One region of the Paraglaciecola sp. G1-13 genome, then DNA from elsewhere that is predicted to be linked to it. Evidence: predicted binding sites of a transcription regulator. Region 1 holds the regulator's gene; the other holds the start of a gene.

What was found. The regulator sigma-54, encoded in region 1, starts transcription at its own class of promoters, with help from an activator protein. The targets are predictions, from matches to a motif close to GTTGGCACGNNNNTNGNNT.
Region 2: a site for sigma-54 is predicted at 3,449-3,467, ahead of nirB (nitrite reductase large subunit NirB). Genes of this name have one in related genera too.

The regions. Positions count from the first base shown of each region.
Region 1 is NZ_CM147903.1:203,344-209,482, forward strand. It holds gene AC0L6N_RS00880 (KpsF/GutQ family sugar-phosphate isomerase) at 1-177, shown strand, start outside; gene kdsC (3-deoxy-manno-octulosonate-8-phosphatase KdsC) at 177-731, shown strand; gene lptC (LPS export ABC transporter periplasmic protein LptC) at 728-1,291, shown strand; gene lptA (lipopolysaccharide transport periplasmic protein LptA) at 1,332-1,853, shown strand; gene lptB (LPS export ABC transporter ATP-binding protein) at 1,853-2,578, shown strand; gene AC0L6N_RS00905 (RNA polymerase factor sigma-54) at 2,701-4,194, shown strand; gene hpf (ribosome hibernation promoting factor) at 4,220-4,507, shown strand; gene ptsN (PTS IIA-like nitrogen regulatory protein PtsN) at 4,523-4,966, shown strand; gene rapZ (RNase adapter RapZ) at 4,969-5,814, shown strand; gene AC0L6N_RS00925 (HPr family phosphocarrier protein) at 5,811-6,089, shown strand.
Region 2 is NZ_CM147903.1:2,563,531-2,569,669, forward strand. It holds gene AC0L6N_RS10790 (nitrate reductase) at 1-272, opposite strand, end outside; gene nirD (nitrite reductase small subunit NirD) at 322-666, opposite strand; gene nirB (nitrite reductase large subunit NirB) at 677-3,262, opposite strand; gene AC0L6N_RS10805 (TraB/GumN family protein) at 3,839-4,720, shown strand; gene moeB (molybdopterin-synthase adenylyltransferase MoeB) at 4,756-5,526, shown strand; gene moeA (molybdopterin molybdotransferase MoeA) at 5,669-6,139, shown strand, end outside.

The sequences.
Region 1 (6,139 bases):
AGTATTGAAAGTGTTATGACTGCTAATTGTGTTACAGCATCTCAAGAAACCTTGGCTGCTGAGGTGTTAAACGTCATGCAGAAACGCAAAATCAGTTCACTGTTTATTGTTGATGACAATCACCATCCGGTTGGTGCTATCAACATGCAAACCTTGTTATCAGCAGGAGTGATATAATGGGCGACGTTAATACGTTATATGGTGCTAAGTCATCTTCGTTAATGGACAAGCTTTCCCGCATTAAATTACTGGCTTGTGATGTAGATGGGGTGTTCTCTGACGGGCGCATATACATGGGCAATGACGGCGAAGAATTGAAAGCGTTTCATACTCGTGACGGTTTTGGAGTCAAAGCCTTATTAAACATAGGTGTGCACGTTGCGGTTATTACCGGACGTGAATCAAAAATAGTGCACAAACGCATGTCAGCGTTAGGGGTCGAGCATATTATTCAAGGTTGTGAACAGAAAAACGATGCGCTTTTGGCGTTGCAGCGCCAGTTAAATATAGGCAAAGACGCTACCGCATCCATTGGGGATGATATGCCCGACGTGGGAATGTTTACCTTGAGTAACGTCGCCGTAGCGACACACGATGCCCATCCGTTTGTACAGAAACAAGCTCTGTATATTACCCAAATCAATGGGGGCTTTGGTGCTGTACGCGAAGTTTGCGACCTAATTTTGCACGCCAAAGGCAAGTTAAACAAAGTCAGTGGTAGTAGCGTATGAATCGAGTCACCCTCAGTATTGGGTTATTGTTTTTATTGGTCATCGCCATCAACTTACCCGACTGGCTAGCTGATGAAGACTTGATACCGCAAACTGAAACCGAATCTGCTTGGCAACCAAACTACCAAGCAAGTGAAATGCTAAGCACTCTATTTGATAAAGACGGCCGTTTGAGCCATCAGGTCTTTGCTACTAAAATGGAACACTTTGATTTGCTCGGTTTTACTTTATTCAAAGAGCCTCAATACACGATATTTGTTGCGTCACAGACTGCGCCTTGGCAGGTATCAGCCAAAGACGGTACTTTGTATGAAGACAATCGGATCCAATTAGAGAATAATGTCGAGATACGTAATCAAGATGAGCAAGGATTTGCTCGTAGCATTCGCACGGACTTCATCGAGATAAACTTGATCGATAAAACCATGGTGTCTGACCAACCAGTAAAAATATTTGGCCAGCACTATGTCATCAACAGTAACGGTTTTAAAGCCAATTTAACGACCCAACAATATGAGCTACTTGATCATGTGCAAACCATTTATCAACCTCAGCCTTAGCTTAGTTGCCTTAGCAACATTAGCATTTTCCCCATTAAGCATGGCTGGCAAAGAAGATTTCACGCAAGCGATAAAAGTGGACTCGAAGTTTCAGTTCGGGGACGGTAAAACTAAAAAGTCTATCTTTCGAGAAGACGTGCACATCAATCAAGGTAGTTTGAATGTGTATGCCGATGAAGTAGAAGTCGACGCGAGTAAAGGCGAAGGTAACGAAGTTTTCATCGCGACGGGTAGCCCGGCTAAATACTCTCAACAACAAGAGCAAGGGGGCAGTATTGAGGCATCAGCCAATCGCATTGAATATCGCAGAGATTTACGCACACTAACCTTAGAAGGCGATGCACAGCTGAAGCAGAACAATAGCAGTGTAAAAGGTGAGTCGATAGTGTTTAACATGGAACTTGAACAAATTGTCGCGCAAGGAGAGAGCGAGAGTGAAAATAGCGGACGAGTTACGACTATTTTTCAACCAGCTAAGAAATCAGCGAGCAGTAAAAAGCAAACTGACGCGAAAAAGTCCAGTGATGCTGAAGTCAAACCAAAACAGGATGAAACTCCATAATGGCGACGTTAAAAGCCTCGCATTTGGCTAAATCCTATAAATCGCGTCAAGTTGTGCGTGATGTCAGTCTAGAAGTGTCCACTGGCCAGATTGTCGGTTTACTTGGTCCAAACGGTGCAGGTAAAACAACCACGTTTTATATGATTGTCGGTTTGGTTCCCTTAGATAAGGGAGAAATCAGTATTGATCAGCAAGATCTTACCCTACAGCCCATGCATATGCGCGCTCGTTTAGGGATTGGTTACTTACCCCAAGAAGCCTCTATTTTTCGAAAACTGACAGTCTATCAAAACTTGATGGCTATCTTGCAGACACGCAAAGAGCTCAGTGCAGAACAAAGAGAACAGCAAGCGGATTCATTACTCGATGAGTTCAATATAAATCATATTCGTAACAGTGCTGGTATGAGTTTGTCTGGAGGTGAACGCCGCCGGGTAGAAATAGCGCGGGCACTGGCAGCCGATCCAGAATTTATTCTGCTCGATGAGCCGTTTGCCGGTGTTGATCCTATTTCAGTTAATGATATTAAAAAAATTATTCAACATTTACGTGACCGTGGTATTGGTGTTTTGATAACCGACCACAATGTAAGAGAGACACTCGATGTGTGTGAGAAAGCTTACATTGTTAGTCATGGTGAACTCATCGCTTCTGGCACGGCAGAAGAAGTATTAAGTGATCAACGTGTAAGAGATGTATACCTAGGCGAACAATTCAGGCTATAGTTAAGCTGAAAAAGCCGCTCATTTTATCGAGATTATACTCAGGCGCTTGGTGAGACATTTACAGTCAATCGAATCAACCACAGCATATTTTTTAGTTTGCAACGGACAGAATAAAGAAGTAAATGAAACCCTCTTTACAATTAAAATTTAGTCAATCACTCACTATGACGCCACAGTTACAGCAAGCTATTCGTTTGTTGCAATTGTCTACGTTAGATTTACAGCAAGAAATTCAAGAAGCCTTGGATTCCAACCCGCTGTTGGAAGTTGAAGAGCCTACGGATCAGGAATCCGGCGATAGTGCGTTAAATGACAATTCCCTCGACCCGTCTTCTAAAGATACCAATGAAATAGTTGATACCAGCAGTGACAACTTAGACTCAAGTGAAGCGTTCGAGAAAAACGAAATCCCAGAAGACTTACCTACGGATACCACTTGGGATGAGTACATCAGCGCTTCTTCCGCACCTGCCTCTAGCATATCCAGTGGTGCCGGCGGTGATGACGAACAGATCTTTCAAGGCGAAACCACAGATAACATTCAAGATCATTTGCTGTGGCAAATGCGTTTAACCCATTTTAGTGATACCGATGTCGCGATTGCGACAGCGATCATTGATTCTATCGATGAGTCTGGTTATTTGACCATGAGCGCTGAAGACGTTCTGGCCAGCATGGATGATGAAGAAATAGAGCTCGATGAAGTGGAATGCGTACTTAAGCGTATTCAAATGTTCGACCCAATTGGGTCTGGCTCTCGTACACCACAAGAATGCTTGCTAGTGCAATTGCGTCAGTTTGCTCCTGATACACCCTGGTTAGAAGAAGCGAAGACCTTGATTGGGGACTATGCCGACCTTTTGGCAAGCAAGGATTACCGTACTTTGATGCGTAAATCTCGCCTTAAAGAGGATGATTTGCGTGAGGTCATGCGTTTACTTAAAACGCTCAATCCGCGTCCAGGCAGCGCCTTGATCAAAGGTGAAGCAGAATACGTTATACCTGATGTGTCAGTGAGTAAGAAAAATGGCCGTTGGACAGTAGAGCTTAACCCAGACAGCCTACCCAAATTGAACGTTAATCAACAGTATGCTGCAATGAGTCGTAGCGCGAAAAACACCAGTGATAGTCAATTTATTCGCTCACACATGCAAGAAGCCAAATGGTTTATTAAAAGTGTTGAGAGCCGAAACGATACCTTATTGAAAGTGTCAAACTGTATAGTACAGCAGCAAATGGGCTTCTTTGAACATGGGCCTGAGATGATGAAGCCTATGGTACTAAATGACGTAGCCGAAATGGTGGATATGCATGAATCTACAATTTCTCGTGTTACCACCCAAAAATATATGCATACCCCTAGAGGTATATTTGAGCTGAAATATTTCTTCTCGAGCCATGTTGCAACTGAGACAGGCGGAGAGTGCTCGTCAACGGCGATACGCGCATTGATTAAAAAGCTGGTCGCAGCTGAAAAACCAAGCAAGCCGCTAAGTGACAGCAAGATTGCTCAATTGTTGGCCGATCAAGGCATCATGGTCGCTCGGCGAACAATAGCAAAGTACCGGGAATCTCTGATGATACCCCCGTCGAACCAACGAAAAAGCCTATTGTAGGCTGATTAAAGAAGGAAGAGGCGATATGCAAATTAATATTACTGGTCACCATGTGGATGTAACCGATTCACTAAAAGATTATGTCGATACTAAATTTACCAAGCTCGAGCGACACTTCGATCAGATCAACAATGTTCACGTCATTCTCAATGTAGAAAAGCTCAACCAAAAAGCGGAAGCGACAATACATTTGAATGGGGCAGATGTATTTGCCACCATGGAACACAACGACATGTATGCGGCAATAGATGGCCTAATCGATAAACTCGATCGGCAAGTTATCAAGCATAAAGAAAAAGCTAAACGCCATTAACCCATCAGGTAAATAATGGAAATATCAAATATTCTTCACCCTGACTGCGTCGTATGCGCAGTTCAGGGGTCCAGCAAAAAGCGCATTTTAGAGCTTATTAGTCAATTGGCATCTGAGCACCTTGTTGAAGTAGACCAAGCGACCATTTTATCCAGTTTAGCGGGGCGCGAGAAAATGGGGTGTACGGGCATTGGTGGTGGTATAGCACTACCACATGGCCGTATAAAAGGGCTAGAGTCAGCCCTAGGCGTGCTTGTAACGTGCCAACCTCCGGTCCAGTATGACGCCATCGATAACATGCCAGTGGATATCTTCTTTGCTATTTTAGTACCAGAGGAAAAGGCCCAAGAGCACCTACAAACCTTGTCGGCGATAGCCAAAAAATTCGTTGATAAAGATATTTTAAATCGTTTGCGCAGTGCAACCACAGACCAAGAATTATTTCAGGTACTCAGTTAATTATGAAGCTTATTATCATCAGTGGGCGTTCAGGCTCAGGGAAGTCCATCGTTTTACGTTCACTGGAAGATTTAGGCTATTACTGCGTTGATAATATCCCCGTCAACTTATTGCCCACTTTGACCCATACCGTCGCTGACGAGTACGATCAGGTCGCGGTCAGCATTGACGTGCGAAATTTACCCAAAGATCCCAACGAATTGGTGGAAATACTCGACTACTTGCCGTCAACGTGGGAAATGACCATATTGTATTTGGATGCCAGCGATGACGTACTGATTAAGCGTTTCAGTGAAACCCGCCGCTTGCACCCGTTGTCTAAGCAAAACAAATCATTGTCTGGTGCTATTCAAGCCGAAAGCCAGTTATTAGCGCCAATAGCCGAACGTGCAGATTTATATATAGACACAGATCAATTGTCAATTCACCAGCTGGCCGAATTGGTGCGTGAGCGAATATTAGGTAAAAAAAGCTCACGCTTGGTTTTGGTTTTTGAAAGCTTCGGTTTTAAACACGGTATTCCTAAAGATGCGGATTATGTATTTGATGCGCGTTTCTTACCCAACCCGCACTGGGAGCCAGATTTAAAACCCCTTACTGGACTTGATTCCCCCGTCGAGATTTTTCTTGGCTCACAACCTATAGTCACTAAATTTATTTGGCAAATTCAGAATCTGATTTCTACTTGGTTGCCACATTTAGAACGTAATAACCGTAGTTATGTGACAATCGCCATCGGGTGTACTGGCGGTCAGCACCGCTCTGTGTACGTAGTGGAAATGTTAGCCAAAACATTTAGCACCTCGCACCCTGATGTGCAGATACGTCATCGCGAGTTAAACCGATGAGTGAGCGATTAGAGAAAACCTTACTCATAGTGAACAAGTTAGGGCTGCATGCCAGAGCAGCGACTCAATTGGTTAAGCTTGCGAATCAATTTGAAGCTGAAGTCACTATTGTTCAGGATGACAAAAGTGCCTCAGCAAGCAGTGTGCTGGGCCTAATGATGTTAGAGAGTTGCCAAGGCAAAGAAATTCAAGTGATATCTGAAGGGAAAGACGCGCGCCAAGCGATGGATGCTGTTGAAGAGCTTATTGTCGGAAAATTCAACGAAAGCGAGTAATCAGTTAGATTTAATGCAACGTGCACTTCAATTTAGACTTTTTCCACTCA
Region 2 (6,139 bases), 2.4 Mb from region 1:
CATTGAGCCCTGTGGCCATTAACCATAGGAGTCATGAGTCGACCTTGCTTAACGTTGGTTTGGGCCAACTTACTGCCTTTAACGCATAAGCGCCCAAAGTTAGCTGGGTGGCTAGCCGTGCCCTGAACGCTAACAAGTTGTTCGCTGTCACCCTCGACGTTACTGGTAACGTCTACACCACACCCTACTCCGCAATAAGGGCAAGTTGTGGTGCTTAGCTTTGAACACGCTCCTTGAACTGAGGACTGAGAAGCGCTTGTTGGGTTTATCATGTAGTAGGGCCTTTTGAAAAATTAACTTATAGGCTGCATCAAGGTGGCATTACGCCACCGCTAGTTGCACCTTGTCGCCCTCAACACGCACGTCATAGACACTGACTTTACGCGCTTCATCGTCTAGGCATTCACCGCTTGTTAAACAGTAACGCTGCTTGTATAAAGGCGAAATAATCACAGTTTTATCTGCCACTGAACCAATCAAACCGCGATACAACACATTTGCTTTACCAATAGGATCCCAGTTACTGATGGCATAAAAGTGTACTTCGCCTTTCTCTCGTACTTTAAAAATGGCCACTTGTTGCTCTTTCACTAACGCACACACGCCTGAGTTATCAACCAAATCATTAAGGTGACAAATATCTGTCCAATTTTGTTCTGTGCTCATAACTGACTCCTTACGCCAACTCAACAACATCGATAATTTGCTCTGTGCCTTTGCCGGATTTAGCAAGGGTCTCTAGTTCCGCTTCCGTAGCGGGTCGAATTTGCGCACGCTCTTGTACAAACACGACATTTTTATCGCTCTGTTCGCTGTTGACGAATTGACGGAAACGTTTGCGTGAAGACTCATCTTCAATGGCTGTTTTCCACTCACATTGGTAAGTATCTTTGATGTGTTGCATTTGTTTCTCGAGCTCTTCGCCTAAGCCTAGGGAGTCGTTGATCACCACATCTTGTAAATACGCTAACCCGCCTTCTAGATTCTCTAACCATACTGAGGTGCGCTGTAAACGATCCGCAGTTGCCACGTAAAACATCAACACGCGGTCAATATATTTAACTAAGGTGGCGTCATCTAAATCAGTGGCAAACAAATCCGCATGGCGAGGTTTCATTCCACCATTACCACATACGTATAGGTTCCAGCCGTTTTCAGTAGCAATAACCCCTATGTCCTTACTCTGGGCTTCTGCGCACTCGCGAGTACAACCTGACACACCGAATTTTATTTTGTGCGGCGCACGTAGACCTTTATAACGGTTCTCCAGATCGATAGCCTGACCCACAGAATCTTGTACACCGAAACGACACCAAGTACTGCCTACACAAGACTTAACGGTACGCAGTGATTTCGCATAGGCATGACCGGTTTCAAAACCGGCAGCAATAAGGGCTTCCCAAATAGGCGGAAGTTGTTCAACTCGCGCGCCGAACAAATCGATACGTTGGCCACCTGTGACCTTGGTATACAAGTTGTATTTTTTCGCAACTTGACCCAATACAATCAGTTTATCAGGGGTAATTTCACCGCCGGCAATACGTGGCACGACCGAGTAGGTCCCGTTTTTCTGCATATTGCCTAAATAAGTATCATTGGTGTCTTGCAAGGCTACGTGAGGCTTTTCTAACACGAAGTCATTCCACACCGAGGCCATAATTGAGCCCACAGCAGGCTTACAAATTTCACAGCCTAAACCGTGACCGTGTTTTTCAATCAACTCGTCAAAGCTTTGAATTTTTCCGACTTTAACCATGTGATAAAGCTCTTGGCGCGAATAAGCAAAATGCTCACAGATGTCCTTTTTCACTTCTACGCCGCGTTTGCCCAATTCACTGTCGACTACGGTTTTCAGTAACGCCGAACACCCACCGCAACCAGTGCTGGCTTTAGTGCATGATTTAACACTGGCTAAATCGCAGGCTCCGCCATCAAAAGCAGCAATAATGTCGCCTTTTGATACATTGTGACATGAGCAAATGGTCGCCGTTTCAGGCAGCGCGTCTGCGCCTAAGCCACCTGCTGGCGCATCACCTGAGGCAGGTAAAATCAAGCTTTCAGGATGCTCAGGTAAATCGATGCCATTTAACGCATATTGTAGAAGCGTGTCGTAGTCACTGGTGTCTCCGACCAAAACGGCGCCAAGCAGCACACTTTGCTCATGGTTAACCACCATTTTTTTATACACGCCATCAGGCTGATTTTCATAAATGTAGGTTTGCGCTCCAGGTATGCGAGCATGTGCATCACCAATAGAGCCCACTTCAACGCCCATCAGCTTGAGCTTGGTGCTCATATCTGCGCCTAAAAATTCTACATCGCCACCTGTTATATGACTCGCTGCAGCGCGCGCCATGGTGTAGCCTGGGGCAACTAAGCCAAAAATAAAGTTATTCCATAAGGCACATTCGCCAATAGCATAAATATCTGGCTCGGACGTTAAACAGTGATTATCAACCACGATACCGCCGCGTTCACCGATTTTAATCTCATATTGGCGTGCTAGCGTATCCTGTGGCCGGATACCTGCTGAGAACAGGATCATGTCGGTCTCTAAAAAATCCCCATCGGCAAAACACATGCGATAACGACTTGTTTGACCCGCTTCAATACGCTGTGTGGCTTTTTGGGTGTGAACTTGCACGCCTAGGGCTTCAATCTTGTCTTTTAATAGACGACCGCCGCCTGTGTCGACTTGAACCGCCATTAATTGCGGAGCAAACTCCACAACGTGAGTTTCAAGACCAGCCTCTCGCAATGCGTTCGCCGCTTCTAAACCCAATAAGCCGCCCCCCACAACCACACCGGTTTTGCTCACTTTAGCTGAAGCGCTGATATCCTCTAAATCTTCAATGGTGCGGTACACCAAGCAATGAGGTTGATCGTTCCCCTCAATTGGTGGCACAAACGGATAAGAGCCAGTGGCCATGATGAGTTTGTCGTAAGCGAAAACCTGACCGGATTTGGTTTTAACAAACTTACCTAGCTTGTCAATATCGACCACTGCGGCATCAAGGTGAAAATCAACACCTAATGCTTCATAGTGTGCTGGCGTGGTTAACGCGAGATCGTCCGCTGTCTTGCCTGAGAAATATTCCGACAAATGCACTCGGTCGTAAGCGAGTCTTGGCTCAGCTGATAACACAGTGACTTTATAAGTAATAGAAGGGTCGGTTTTGCCGTGGTTAGTGATTTGCTCAACAAAATGGTGGCCCACCATTCCGTTTCCTACCACGACTATATTGACTGTATTTGCTGACATGTTGGTCCCCTGAACGAAGTGTTTACTCAACTAATTTTGCCCATAAAAAAAGCCCACGCGACTGAGTGCTAACAGTCTGAGTGGGCTTCTTTGCCTGTTCCATGCTTGGCGCTAATTGCCGGCACAGTACATAAATGTATTTATCGCGAACGGTATTCGCTATCTAAAACGAGTTCAGTTAAATTAATGCAGGATCACTGCCAAGTATTAATTCCTTATAATTCATATGGTTATAATTCACGATTTGGGATTTGCATTTTATGGCGCTTAATTTTGGTGCAAAGTACCTAAAATGGAGCAAACACCATGGGCTGCTTTACGTTAAGTTGTGTACAGAACACGGCCACCCTCGGATTAGATCATTCCCGCGAATTGCTGTTAAGTATCGATGGATTGCACATTGTTTGCCCAAACAGCCGTAAACAGCGGATTTTTGGTTCCTTTGTCTGCTTAAAAGCGGCACACTGAGCGATTAACAAATAGGTTATTTGTACTCATTAAGCGCTTTTTTGACTCAGTAAGCCCGACGAGTCCTAAGAAGCCGATTATATATCTCGTAAAGGAAGACTATTGAACATGTCATTATTTCGCTCGGCTTTTTACTCAGTTTCTGTACCACTCATTGCGGCCATCTCGATGTTCACCACCACGGTGGACGCCGCTTCAGTATGGAAGGTCACCTCTGGCGACAACAGCTTATATATTGGCGGCACTATTCATATCTTGGCCCCAGAAGATTACCCCTTACCCAGTGAATATGAAACGGCCTATCAACACGCTTCCACCCTAGTGTTTGAAACAGATATGACCGCGGTAAAAAGCGTTGAGTTTCAGCAAAAAATGTTAGGTATGATGACTTACACTGACGGCCGATCACTCAAAGACGACTTATCACAACAAAGTTACCAGAAACTCGAAACGCATTTAGCCCAGCGGGGTATACCGATTGCGCAAATGGCGGCAATGAAGCCGAGCCTTATCAGCATTACCCTGAGTATTATCGAACTGCAAAGCCTAGGCTTTACTAGTGAAGGCGTTGACCAATTTTACTCTGACAAAGGCACACACGCGGGTAAAACCATTCAATGGCTTGAAACCCCAGATGAACAATTGAGTTTTCTCGCCAATTTGGGTGGTGACGATAACGACGCCCTGATTGAATACACCTTGCGAGACATTAAGAAAATGCCCGTTTTAATAGGCGACATGCGCACCAGTTGGCGCGAGGGCGATATGCAAAAAATGGCGGACATCAGTATCGTGCCTTTTAAACAAGACTATGCACAAATTTACCAAGATTTGATTGTCACCAGAAACGCTAATTGGATGCCACATATAGAAGACATGCTAAAAACATCGAACGTAGAATTTATTATGGTCGGTGCCATGCACCTTGCGGGCGATGACAGCGTATTAAAGCAGTTAAAAGCGCAGGGCTACCGCGTAGAAAAATTATAGCGAAGCAGAAAACGGCCATTATTTATCAGGACACTATGCCCTCTATTACGCCCCCGACACTAACCAAAGCGCTCGCCTTGCGTTACGCGAGGCAAATTTTATTGCCAGCTATCGACCTTGATGGCCAAGAAGCCCTCATGGGTTCCAAGGTATTGATTATTGGTGTAGGCGGTTTAGGCTGCGCTGCTGCGCAATACGTTGTTAGTTCTGGTATTGGCGAAATCACCTTGGTGGATGATGACAAGGTTGAGCTGTCTAATTTACATCGCCAAGTTCTTCATCATGAACAAGACGTGGGCGTTAAAAAAGTCGATTCAGCGAAGACGAGTTTACTGGCCAATAATAGCCTGTGCGTTATCAACACCATTGATGAGCGCCTTGATGATAATGCGCTTAGCCAACACGTCAGCCAACATAATGTGGTGCTCGATTGCACTGACAATTTAGCCACTCGCCAGCAAATTAATAAACTGTGTTTCACTCATAAGGTGCCACTTATAAGCGGTGCAGCAATCCGCTTTGAAGGTCAAGTGAGCACCTACCTGATGGATAACCACAGTCCTTGTTACCAGTGCTTAAGTCAGGTTTTTCCAGAGCAGCAACTCAGCTGCATGGAAGCTGGCGTGATACCTCCGTTAGTAGGCGTTATAGGCAGCATGCAGGCATTAGAGGCGATTAAATATCTCACAGGGGCTGGCGAACTTCTCAATGGTATTTTGCAACTGTTCGATGCTAAATCTTCGCAGCTTCAACGCTTTTCTATCCCTAAAAACCCGCAATGTAGCATTTGTTCTAAAACGGGCTAATACAGCTCAATACACACAACAGCATTATATATTCATATACATAGCTGCTTGCAGTTTTATTTTATGTTTGGCCTTTCGTTACGTGGCCCTTGTCAGTAATATTGGTCGGCTAAGAAATTCCTCGAATAAGTAGTCTTTTATGATGATAACCAGTTGCGACACTCCAGGTTTGTTACCTTTATCACAGGCGCTAGATGCGATGCGCAGCGTTATTTCAGCCGTGACAGAGCATGAACAATGCGACTTAATGCAGGCTCGAGGACGTATTTTAGCCGAAGACGTTATTTCTCAGGTAAATGTTCCCCCTAGCGACAACTCCGCCATGGACGGTTATGCCATGATAGCTGCAGACTTGCAGCAACAAGATACCCTAGAATTAGTCGGCACTGCCTTCGCAGGTATTCCTTATGAAGGCACTGTGAATCCAGGTCAATGCGTGCGCATTATGACCGGCGCCATTATGCCAAGCGGGGCCGATGCCGTAGTGATGCAAGAAAATACCGCTGCGCTTGATGACCCCCCCCAACGCATTCAGTTTATGCAATCGCCTAAAGCCGGTAACAGTGTGCGAAAGGCAGGAGAAGATATTAGCCGAGGTGCGGTGGTACTCAAC